Linked DNA regions of Caldalkalibacillus thermarum. Each later gene encodes a partner of the first gene's protein in a complex. Links are inferred from orthologs where the notes say so. Each region holds a gene or a part of one and is shown on either strand. Other genes may lie near its edges.

Region 1 (7,803 bases):
CCCAGCGATAGTGAGCTTCAATCAGCTGATAGAATGGATCTAGCTCGTGCTGGTATTCCCTATAAGAAGGACAGCGCAACTTTAACTCCTGCCACAGTTGGTGAACAATGCCTCTCAATTTATCTTGTTCCTCCTGGTAAAAATCTGTTTGAACTCGCCAATTATTCAGCGGCATCCACTCCAGATGCTGGTAATCATTGGCTAATACCTTGGCTAAACAAACCACCCCTTTTGCGATCCGGGGACGAACCAGCCAGCTTGGAGGTGTCCTGTATTCAAAACCCCCGTGAAATTGCTCACGTATATCCCCTATATAGCCGTACTTCGGGCGACGGGAAAGAGAGATAGGGCTTTCCATTAAAAATAAAGGCAGTGTCAGATAATTATCCAGCGCACGGACAAAACGGGTATTGAGCGGAACACCGCTAAAATGAAGGTGCCCCCCTATGGGAAAACCCTTCAGCGGTTTGCCCCCGGCCAGCCATTGGATGTCAGGGTTATTGATTTTCCTCTCCGCAAGCCGCAGGCACAGAAAAATATTTTTAAAAAGCTCCCTGGGATCAGGACTATGCTTAGGTCTAAGTTCAGCAATAGGATGTTTGTTGCGCCGGCCAGGAATCCAGATTGAATCGTAGCCCACCCTGCCCAACTTGGGAAAATAGTTAGAAGCTAAAACATACTTCCCATTCCGGTGCCTTAAAACAAACTCTAAATCGGCTCCCAGAACGGGATTATGGTGTTGGGCATATTCTGTTACTTGTCTTTCAATCAGACGATTCAAAGCTTCCTTATTGCCAGGAGGAATACGGTTGCTCATACGCCACACACGGTACCGGGGTTTGACGGAAAACACCCCCACATCAACCAATCCTAAATCATAGCCTAATGAATATAAAGCACGTATAGCCAATTGCCGAGATTTTCTGACATCCCGTGTAGAGGTTTGAAGCGGCAAAGCACGAAAAGAACTTCTCCGGCCAGGCCGGGTTTTTAACAGGGGGCTGTTTTCTTCTCCGCTTTGGTCTGCTTGCCAAAGAGCAAAACACTCCAATTGGCAAATGGCAAAGCGCAATATTTTTTTCGGTCTTGGATCTTTATCTCTAACAACCGCAATTCCGCCTGACTGCAGCAAGTTTTGTTCAAGTTGCTTTTCCGTTTCAGTAGGAGGAGGCACATATAAGCGAAGTTCAATTTTTCCTGGTGGGTATCGGTCAACCTGATCAGGATCCGCGATGACATAGGGAAAGTCCAGCTCTTCCAATTTGACGGTCATATGAATACGAGCTCCTCTGCTTAGAGTCGATCAACCCTCCTACGTATCAAGATATGCGACGCCACTAAAAGAGTGAGCAAAGAAAAATGGAGGATGAACCCTCCACTTTACATAATAAATATTAAGTTAATCCAATTCATCAATCACAATGTCAGGATCCAATTCTTCGAACTCTTGATCATCCTCAAAGGAAAATTCCTTGTCATCATCCAATCCTTCACAACCACCTGGGCAAACCACGACACACACCTTAGTCTCACCGATCACCTCAACCAAAAACTCGCGTTCCACTTGAACAAGGACAGCATCTCCAGTGTTTGCAATTGTCGCCTCACACGCTGTTGGTTGTTGAGTCGCCCTGGCATCAACCTCTAATTCGCCATCCAGATAGTTTTTATCCATCATGGTGAGCGGAACTTGATCAACATAGCTGACTGTTTCAGTTGCCACTTGTGTTTGTGTGTTTTTGTTGTATGAGTACCAAATGTTGATGTCGTAAGAACCACTTACTTCAACTATGTCTCCCCCATTGGAAGCTGTATAGGTATGATTAATAATCCAACAGCCCAAGATGTTGGTGGGTGCATGAGCTGGAGTGATGGTGTGAGTAGCTTGAGTAAATTTACGACCCCTACCACAAACTGCTTTGGTAACAATTTCACGACATTGAATATCTCTTTCTGTTTGAGACATTAACGCTACCTCCTCCATACATCGCGTTCAGTTAATTGTATGCATGACAATCGTCTATGGTGCAAAAAAGGCACTGAATTTCTTCAATGAAATCCAGTGCCTGTATCAAGAACGCGACAAAGGAGGCCTTTGTGTCAGTTTAACAGAGCAGGGATTATCGAATGGGGCAAGAGAAGTTAGACCCTCCTCCGGTCTCTCCTGTGAGCACATTGCCACCTGTTGATTCAATAATTTTATCGGTAACCGTATTAGAAATGATATTGGTCACCATCTGTAACAAATCATTGACATCTCTCTGGGATTGTTTAAACTCTTGGACAATGGGAATCTGATCCAACTCTTGGTGAAGTTGTTCCAATTTGGCTTCTGTTTCTTCCAAAGCCTTACTTTTTTTGTAATGTTCATAGTGAACAGCATGCTTTTGCAAGCGCTTGATCTCGGCAATCAAACGTTGCACTTTTTCATTTTTTTTAATCTGTTGCTCGGCCCGTTTAAAGAAATCCACTTCTGCAGACTGGGCAATGAGAACGGCCAATTTTTCCGCTTGCTCAATAATTTCTTTCCGGGTCACAATTTCAGACTTTGACATAAATCATACCTCCACTGGCTGAACCTGTTCTCCTTTTAATGTCCATGTTTGAGGTTCAGTGATTTTTACATGAACAAGCTTGCCAATTGCATCTTTAGAACCTTTAAAGTTGACCAGTTTGTTGGTTCGTGTCCGGCCGGCCAGGACATCTGGGTTATTTTTGCTTTCCCCTTCAACCAACACTTCAACAACCTGTCCTCTTAAGGCTTCATTCTTACGGCGGCTGATTTCATTTTGCAGGGCATTCAGGCGGTACAGCCTCTCTTTTTTCACATCTTCTGGTACATTGTCCTCCATTTGAGCAGCCGGAGTGCCATGGCGCGGAGAATAGATAAAGGTAAACGCCGAATCAAATTTTACCTCTTTAACCAGGGAGAGAGTGTCCTCAAACTGCTCCTCTGTCTCGTTGGGGAAACCGACAATAATGTCTGTGGTCAGAGAAACATTTGGAATGGCTGCCCTGATTTTACGGACAAGCTCTAAATATTCTTCCCGTGTATATTTCCGCCCCATGAGTTTGAGAATCTCATTGTTTCCTGATTGAACAGGAAGGTGAATATGCTCAACCAGGTTGCCGCCTTTGGCTAGCACTTCAATCAGTTCATCATCAAAATCCCACGGATGGCTTGTTGTAAACCGGACCCGGGGAATATCAATTTTGCGGATGTCATCAAACAGATTGGCCAAACGGTAGCGGCGGTCTGTAAAATCTTTGCCATATGCGTTCACATTTTGTCCTAGGACCGTAATTTCCTTATAGCCTTGTCGGGCCAGTTCACGCACTTCAGCCAGCACATCTTCTGGACGGCGGCTGCGTTCTTTCCCTCGGGTAAATGGCACGATACAGTAGGTGCAAAACTTGTCACAGCCGTACATGATATTGACCCAGGCTTTGATGCCCCCTTCTCTTTTCTGAGGAAGATTCTCAATGATATCTCCCTCTTTGGACCACACTTCGATGACCATTTCTTTGGAAAGGATGGCATCACGCAAAAGAACCGGCAACCGGTGGATGTTATGCGTGCCGAAAATCAGATCGACATGATGATAGCTGCGCAGTATCTTATTCACCACCGCCTCCTCTTGGGACATGCAGCCACATACGCCCAAGATCAGCTCTGGTTTTTCTGTTTTTAAACGTTTAAGCCGGCCAAGCTCACCAAACACTTTGTCTTCTGCATTTTCACGGATGGCACAGGTGTTATAAAGAATTACATCCGCCTCTGTTTCATCTTCTGTTGGCGTATAGCCCATGCTTTCCAGCAAACCGGCAATGTGCTCACTGTCATGTACATTCATTTGACACCCATAAGTAACCAGCAAGTACTTTTTACCCTTGCCGATATCAAGCATCTCTTCAGGTATCTCTGCTTGAAACACCTTAATATCTTCTTTGCCGCGCCGGCGTCCTTCTTTAAAGTCCGGCTCAGAATAAATGGTCACTTGGCGTCCTTTTATGCGTATCCGTTTACGGTTATTCTCTTCGGAAATGACTTTAAAGGAATCAAAGTATTTGCTGTAGTCTTTTGCCATCTATATCAACTCCTACAACAAGGATGCATTTGTTTTCTATAACATATACATTATAACGAAATTTAAAATGATGGGCAAACGAACAGTTTGGTTAATTTAGCATCATATAGCAAACGAGAAAACACAACAGATAACAAAAGGAGACTGTCTGCCAGTCTCCCTCATCCGCCGATAATGGCCCGCAACATATTGGTTGTTTCACCGGGTGGATAAATCACATAAAGTAAGAGATAAACAGTAACGCCGGTCACAGCTGTTAAAAACCAGATCACCGAGGTTAAGGGTCCAATCCGTTTATGCTGGTTATATTGTTTCTTAAAACCATAGTAAAGTGTTAACAGGCCCAATACAGCGGCTAATGTGGCCAGAACAATATGGAAAAGCAAAAAAAGATGATAATATGGCGCGACATGGTCTGGGCCGCCAAAAGCGGTATTGCCTATAAAAATGGTTCTGGACATATAAATAACAAAAAATATCACAGCAAAGATTGAAGCAAATGCCATCACCTGAATATGACGCTTCGTATCCCCACGCCGGATCACAACCCAGCCTATCGCGACCAGAATGGCACTGATCACTATACATAAAGTGCTTATCAGGGGTAAAATGTATGCCATGGAATCCCTTCTCCTTCAACTACCAGTATCCTTAAGCTCTTCTGACACTGACAAATACTGACAAAATAAAGTTTTAGTTGCTCCGTTGGGTAGAAGGCTGTTTGATCACAACATGATTGGACTGAGAATGACTGGTTACATAGCCTAAATCTTTTTCTTCAACGGGATCAATTTCTCGTCTGCTACGCTCCTTTTGCGCCCACTGGAAATAGATGATAATTAAGGCTGTTGCGAACGCAGCTTCCTGGACCAGCTTCATGATCACGCCCCCCAATTGCTGGTCATCCAAAAGAGAGAGTGTAGCAAATATTTGGGGTGCGTCGATATAGGTGGTATACAGGATCTTTTGGGCAAATATAACCAGTGCACATACAGGCGTGATCAAAACGCTTCCTGTAATAATGTAGCCAAATTTGCGCAAAAAGGTCGATTGCCGTTCACCAGACAATGGGCTGATAATGGGCCACCACATGAAACAGGCTGCCACAAAGAGAAAAGAATGATAAACGGCATGCAGCCAGTGGTATTGCATCACTGTGTCAAACACAATGGGTACATGGTAAAAAGACAAAAAGGCATTAAAGTTTATCACGGCTACAAAAGGATGAGTCATAAAGGCAAACACGCTTTTCACAGTCCGTACACTTAACAAAGCATTCCATCCCCATTGTGGGATACCAATAATCAATAGCGGTGCCGCCACCATGTAACTGACAGCCATCTGCAGCATATGGGCACTAAACAAATAATAGTATCCCAGCACATGAATCGGTGTGCCGTGGACAAGATACAATATCAGCAGTGCTGACAGAAAAGCCGCTTTTTTCCCCCGGGACACGGGAGCGGTTGCAAAGGGCAATTGTTCTCGCAGCCGATCTGTCAAAAGCAGATAGAGCATCCCAACAACAAGCAGTACAGCCAATATATCTGGACGCCACAGCTCAAAAAAGCTGTAATTGTTCAGCGCATCACGCAATGTCATGGCCGAGATCTCCTTTCTCCAGCCTGCACAAAAGCCGATTAAACAACCAATTAATCATTTATGGGTTCAACCATATTTTAAAACCCCTGCATGTCCTTTGCAAGCAATGACAAGGAATTGTCAAAGTACATGCCAGGGGTTGAATGATCATCAGATATATGTTTTACCACCAAATCAATAACATCAAAGCGGCAATGGTCAGGATAGCCACAAAAACACCGCTGAACATAAATAGAATGGGATATTCGCTGCCTTTCTCATTCAAGTGCATGAAAATGAACAGTTGCAAAATAAACTGTATACATGCCAGCAACAGAATGAAGGGAACCGCAAAACCGGCCGGAATTTGCTCACTGGCCACTGCAACAAAGGCCATCGCCGTTAACACGATCATTAAGGCGAATGACACATAGAGCTGCATGTTCTCTTTCTTTTCAGCCTGCTTGTCTCTAATGGTTTCGTCAACTGTATGCCGCCCGTGTGAGGTATGATTCACATTGGCCATCAGCTTAACCCACCTTTCCCATGAGGTAAACCAGGGTAAAGACGAACACCCACACTACGTCTACAAAGTGCCAATACAGGCTAGCCACATAAAATTTAGGTGCCGTGTAGGTATTAATACCTTGTGTGCGGGAGCGGATCAACAGGGTTGCAAACCACAGCACACCAAAGGTCACGTGAGCCCCGTGGAAGCCAAGAAGGGTGTAGAAAGCAGAAGCAAAAGCACTTGTCGTATACCCAAGTCCCTCATGAACGACAAACTGATAAAACTCATAAATCTCCAATCCAAGAAATGCCAAACCCAACAAAATGGTGATCCAGAACCACAACTGCATTCTGGCAAAGTCATTGCGCTGCATTGCTTTGATTCCCAAAACACTGGTCATGCTGCTGAGCAACAGAATAAATGTCATCAGCGCTACGTATTCTAAATGAAACAGATCCTGGGGCCCAGGGCCACCTTGCGTTGACCCTTTCAGGCCCAAGTAGGTCCCAAACAGGGAAGCAAATAAGACAACGTCACTTCCGATAAAGAACCAGAAGCCAAGAATTTTGTTTTTACCTTCCAACGTGGCTTTTTCAGGATGGGCAGGAAGACTGTTAGTCTGGTTCACCTGCATTATGCCCCAACCCCCTTATCCATACCCTCATCATGCGGTTCGATATGATGACCGTGGTCTTCAATGACAGAGCGCAAGAACATGCACAGCAGCGTTCCGGCAATGCCAACACCGGCAATGGTAAACGGAATCACATTGGATTCATAGAAAGAATGCAAGCAGAAACCGAATCCGGCGATGAACAGCGCAAAAGCCATAATAAACGGTAAAATGGATGGATTAGGCATATGAATAGGACCTAAAGGCTCAGCAGGAATAATTTTGCCGTTACCTTTAGTTTTCTCCACAAACAGCGGGTCCAATCCACGCACTTTAGGGGTTTGGGCAAAATTATATTCCGGAATCGGTGTTTTGGTTGCCCACTCCAATGTACGTCCATCCCAAGGATCAGCTTCAGCCAAGTCAGCCCGCAAATGGGTATAAATTACATTGATCACAAACAGGATGGTTGCCACTCCCATTAAAAGGGCACCCACGGTACTGATAAAGTTACCGGTTTCCAAACCCAAACCTTCAAGATAGGTAAATACGCGTCTAGGCATGCCCTGTAATCCCAGGAAATGTTGAATAAAGAAAGTCAGATGGAAGCCAATCAGGAACAACCAGAACATCCATTTACCCAGGGTTTCGTTTAACTTCTTATTAAACATTTTGGGCCACCAGTAATAGATACCGGCAAACAATCCTAACACAACGCCACCAATGATCGTGTAATGGAAATGTGCCACCACAAAATAGGAGTCATGGTATTGATAGTTAGCAGGAGCTGCAGCCAGCATAACACCGGTGACACCACCCATCACAAAGGTGGGCAGAAAACCGAGACAGAACAGCATGGCCGTTGTCATCTGAATCCGGCCGCCCCACATGGTGAACAGCCAGTTGAAAATTTTAATCCCGGTCGGCACAGCAATGGCCATGGTCGCCACAGCAAACAGAGCATTAGCTACGGGACCCATACCAACAGTGAACATATGGTGAGCCCAAAC
Region 2 (4,416 bases), on another replicon or contig:
TGGTCTTTTTGTTCATCAGTTTCTTGAGTACTGGGGTCAGCCAAAAGCTCTTTCTGCTGGTGACCATTTTGAGCGGAGTTGCCATCGTGTTGTTCATTACCGGATCCGTTCTTTATTGGTGGCGGTTTGTCTATTATGTAAACAATGGTGAGTTGCGCATTGAATATGGAATAGTGGTGCGTAAACGGCGCTATATTCCAACAGAACGCATCCAAACGATTAATTTGACAACGGGCATCCTTCACCGCCTCTTTGGCGTGACCAAAGTGGAAATTGACACGGCCACCAGCAGTGAACAGGCAGAAGTGTCCTTAGCTGCTGTTAAATTGACGGAGGCTAAACAGCTGCAAGAGCTGTTATCCCCTGACAAAACTGAGACGAAAGCGGGACATAGGGATATCAACGAATTAGCCCTTTCCAGACCAACAGCTGGCGTCTGCTTTCAATTGTCGGTCAGGGATTTACTGGTGGCTGCGTCTACCTCGGGGAGTTTCGGGATACTATGTTCTATTTTGGTGGCTGTTCTCTCTCAAGTGGATCAACTCTTTCCTTCACTTAACTTGTTTGAACTGTTGACCAACTTTGTACAATCCAACCTCACACTCATCTTGTATCTGGTTCCGCTGATCGCGTTGATGTCCTGGCTGGCAGCCATAGTGGCGACCGCAGTAAAGTATGCCAACTTTACACTGGTCCGCAGAGATTCAGATGTGTATGTTTCTTATGGATTGTTAGAAAAACGGGAATTTACAATCCCTCTCAGAAGGATTCAGGCCATCAGGATAGCGGAAAATCCCTTGCGCCAGATGTTTGGCCTGACAACAGTGTATATTGAATGTGCCGGATACGGCCAAGAGTATGGGGGATCACGGATACTACATCCCTTAATCCCCCGCCGTGATCTCGAGTCTTTTTTACAGGCGGTTGCACCCCAAGACTGGGGGCTGGACACCCATTGGCCTGGCCAGCTTGGCATCCATTCTGTGCCGAACCGGGCATTATTCTGCTATGAATTGCGCTTGTGTCTGCCTGTTATTTTGGTGGTGATCCCGGCTGTCATTTGGCTGCCATACGGGTTGGTTGCTTTTCTCATCTTGGGGTTAGCTTCTCTTCTCGCTTACTGGCAATATAAAGATGCTGGATGGAGAACATCGGGACCACTGCTAGTGCTACGATACCGTCTCTTATCTAAGGCCACGATATTGATCCCTAAACGATGTGTTCAGTCAGCCCATGTGAACCGCTCTTTTTTCCAGCGGCGGAGAAAGCTCGCTTCGATCGGTGTGCGTGTTCTATCCGGTTTTGGAGGAACATTTTTCTTGGTCAGAGATGTGGATGCACGAGATGGAGAAGCACTGCTGGACTGGTGCCAGCCAAAAAGAGTGCCATCTGGGAATCACTAAACGTCATTGCGTTTTCTGTACAACTCATTCCTTGCAAAAAAACAATAAACAGCCCTCTGAACTACAGAAGGCTGTTTATTTGTAATCACCAGCATCCGGTATCAGTTTGGGCTCATCTTGAAAAATATGTTCTAAAACATAACGCACCTCATCTAAATCATCCAAGTACTTCCAGAACAACTCGCCGTAAATGAGCAAATCAGCATGCAGATGGAGCCCTCCATATTCATCCCCTTTGACGGCAAAGCTGGTACCCGAGTTACCCACATAGCCCAGCACATCGCCCCGCTTAACTTCCTTGCCTACTTCAATCCCCTCCTCAACGGCGGACAAATGGGCATAGCGGATCATCACCCCGTGATCATATTGCACCCAGACGGAGCGTCCTCTTAGTTTGTCCAATAGATAGTTGGGGGTGTCGCTCAGTTGGGCTGACCAGGACAAATAGCCTTCCCGTTCCTCCAGATCCATTTCCACATAATCATGGTCGGCCCGTACCACTACGCCATCGGCCACTGACAAGACAGGCGTATCCAAACCAATCTCAATCCCCGTGGCTCCCCCGTACCAGTCAATCCCTTCATGGTAACCATTGCGGTATGAACGGGGGGCGCCGGGAAGATGAGAGTCCCGCGTGCTGATTTTGGCCCCGGGGATAGGATTAGACAAAAAGGACAGGTAGTCGATCAAATCATCGGCCGATAGTTCCTGAAGGTTAAAGGTGGTCTGACCATGCTGACTGAAAACAGCAACGGCCTCATGATCGAGCGATAACCGCACCTTTTGTTCTGTTTCTACAAGCTCATATTCTGCCTCCAGGGCATTTTCGAGAAAAGCCAGCGGAAGGAGCACATCATTTTCTGTAAACAGGGGCTCCAATTCATAAGGCAAATACACCCCATTTCTCTCCACAACAGACACTTCTTTGATCAGGAAAAAGGGGACACCGAGAATGTCCAGCTCCGCTGTTCCGTTAATCTCATCCACTTCAACCGAACCCTCGGTGACCTTAGCCAGCTGGCGGGCCGATATCCACCACTGCCCTTCACGGTGTTCAGCGTCCAGCGTCAACCATTCGCCTCTTTGATGTTCTACCTGTTTTTCCTGCTGTTTACGTTCATTCTGCTTAACTGTCTGCTTGTCTGAGTCAGGAGAAAGCGCACACCCGGCCAGAATAAGAATCATGACTGTAAATATGGCGATCCATCTACGTCTCTGTAACGTAATCAAGGGCACTCCATCCTTTTGTTAAAACTAATGCTTTTATCGGACTAGTTCCTATTATAAAGGATGAAGCCCCAAAAACAAAACAACTTCTGTTCCAATTAGCTTATTTTTTGGGCAAAGCTGGCTCCCGGTGAATCAACAAACAACCACCCCAAACTGGAGTGGTTGTCATTAATGATTACCGCAACTGCCACATCCGCCGCTGCATCCCCCACCACCGCAACCAATCTGGTCAAAGAATGGATTGCCAGTGGGCACTTTAATGCTATCTGAAACGGCATAGGCAATTTTTTCGCTGATTTCTATCAAAATGGCCTCAAGCGTTCGTTCCGCCTTTTTAAAGTTGGCCACACTTTCATTTAAGTCCAGTTCACGCTTTAATTGGCGCATTTCTTGTTTAATGCGGTCATAATCGGGATGATAGCGTCCAAAACGCTCTACCTCTTCAAATTGTTCCTTCTTTTGAACAAAACGCTTGATTAACTTTTGGGCCTCTTTATCCTGCTTTAAGCGCTGTTTGCATAAACGGTACTGCTTCACTTCTTCGGAGCGGAGAATGAGTTGCGCCAGGCGGTCGGTCTCCTCCAGGATCTCCGCCAAGTCAAGTGAGGCTATCATGAGGACCAACACCTCCGTTATCCAATTGTAACACGTTTTGACTTAAACGGGAAACAACAGTTGGAGGCGGTTCAGCTGGTTTAACTTGTAAGTTTTGCCCTCCTGGTCACTGACCACCCATTCCCCATGCTCCATGCCGAAATCGACAGCCTCAATGGTGGCCACGCTCCCCCGGTCGTCCTCTATTTTCAGCCTTAACTGGTGAGTGACAGCCTGTTGAACCATATCCCGCTTCGTTTTGGCATGATAAGAAGTAAAATGTTTTTTCCATGTTTCGGGAAGCTGTTTCCAGGCCGGAATGGCCTCAGTCCAATCAGGAAAAACATTTTCCACTTTCAACTGCCTGTTTTTGTCCCGGGGGAAAGCAATGAGTTCGTGATCAAACGGTATGAGAGGCCATGGCGTGTCATCATTCTTTTCGGTACTGAGGTGAATGCCTTTTTTGTGCAGAACATGGGCGATCTCATCCACCCTTCCTTTTTCGGCAAGCAACAGGCGTGGTGTGGCGGCACGCAATTCAAAGGGCTGTAACTCAGGCATCTCGAGAATGGCCTGGGCCAATTCTTCCTGATTCACTTCCAGCACCACCATCTCCTGCAGTTTAACCTGATTGGGCTGCTTCAGCCACAGCTTAAGCTGTTCTTTAAATGTCTCAGGCACGGGGATACTGCTGTTCTGTTCTAACCAGATAAACCACTTTTCCAAAGCGTGTCCTCCAGAGGCCATGCTCTGAACATAAGCCTGATCCAGGCGCAAAACCAGCATATCTTGCCACGCATCAAGGGCCAAATACTGTGTCAGACGCCACAGATCACGAAAAGGAATCACCTGGGGAACGAGTACTTCCAGGTGAGGCTGAACCCACCACGGACAACACTGCTCATGCTCCCAACGATAACGCCACACCTTTGCGCCTTGAGGGGTTTCAGCATATTCAACCAGCCCCAGTCCCATAAGCGGTAAGATAATTTCTTGCTCCAAGCGGGCAATAATGTCTTGGGCGGGAGGTAAAGCATAGTTATCTTCCCAAGCTTCAACAGGAGATAAAAGATAGACCCAGTCCGACCCCTGAATACCAGCCGTCGTACCGGTGGCAGCCGGCGAATCTGCCCTGGTTCGGAGCAGGTGCTTCATATCAGCTAAATAACGCTGTAACCAGGTTGCCGAG

What was found. The genes of interacting proteins can lie anywhere in the genome.
Region 2: the proteins of IEW48_RS01285 (region 1) and IEW48_RS10445 are in contact, whole or in part, in a crystal structure (PDB 6PRK), measured with the Bacillus subtilis proteins. The link is inferred for Caldalkalibacillus thermarum from one-to-one orthologs.

The regions. Positions count from the first base shown.
Region 1 is NZ_BMKZ01000002.1:34,499-42,301, forward strand. What follows is about bases 839-3,739. They hold IEW48_RS01285 (YlbF/YmcA family competence regulator), read right to left. Parts: upstream 2,556-3,739; coding sequence 2,121-2,555; downstream 839-2,120. Other genes in these bases: IEW48_RS01275 (putative amidoligase domain-containing protein), read right to left, coding at 839-1,273; IEW48_RS01280 (outer spore coat protein CotE), read right to left, coding at 1,400-1,966; miaB (tRNA (N6-isopentenyl adenosine(37)-C2)-methylthiotransferase MiaB), read right to left, coding at 2,559-3,739. In the rest of the region: more of IEW48_RS01275, read right to left, coding at 1-838; more of miaB, read right to left, coding at 3,740-4,088; IEW48_RS01295 (DUF420 domain-containing protein), read right to left, coding at 4,250-4,708; IEW48_RS01300 (cytochrome c oxidase assembly protein), read right to left, coding at 4,782-5,690; IEW48_RS01305 (cytochrome C oxidase subunit IV family protein), read right to left, coding at 5,854-6,195; IEW48_RS01310 (cytochrome c oxidase subunit 3), read right to left, coding at 6,200-6,814; ctaD (cytochrome c oxidase subunit I), read right to left, coding at 6,814-7,803. UniProt on the Bacillus subtilis protein: May work together with YlbF to regulate community development.
Region 2 is NZ_BMKZ01000024.1:23,421-27,836, reverse strand. The notes cover bases 1,526-4,320. They hold IEW48_RS10445 (YlbF/YmcA family competence regulator), read right to left. Parts: upstream 3,249-4,320; coding sequence 2,802-3,248; downstream 1,526-2,801. Other genes in these bases: IEW48_RS10440 (hypothetical protein), read right to left, coding at 3,291-4,320; IEW48_RS10450 (M23 family metallopeptidase), read right to left, coding at 1,526-2,633. Also shown: IEW48_RS10455 (PH domain-containing protein), read left to right, coding at 1-1,403; more of IEW48_RS10450, read right to left, coding at 1,479-1,525; more of IEW48_RS10440, read right to left, coding at 4,321-4,416. UniProt on the Bacillus subtilis protein: Regulates sporulation prior to stage II. Positively controls the competence regulator ComK at a post-transcriptional level. May modulate the translation, stability or activity of ComS. May work together with YmcA to regulate community development.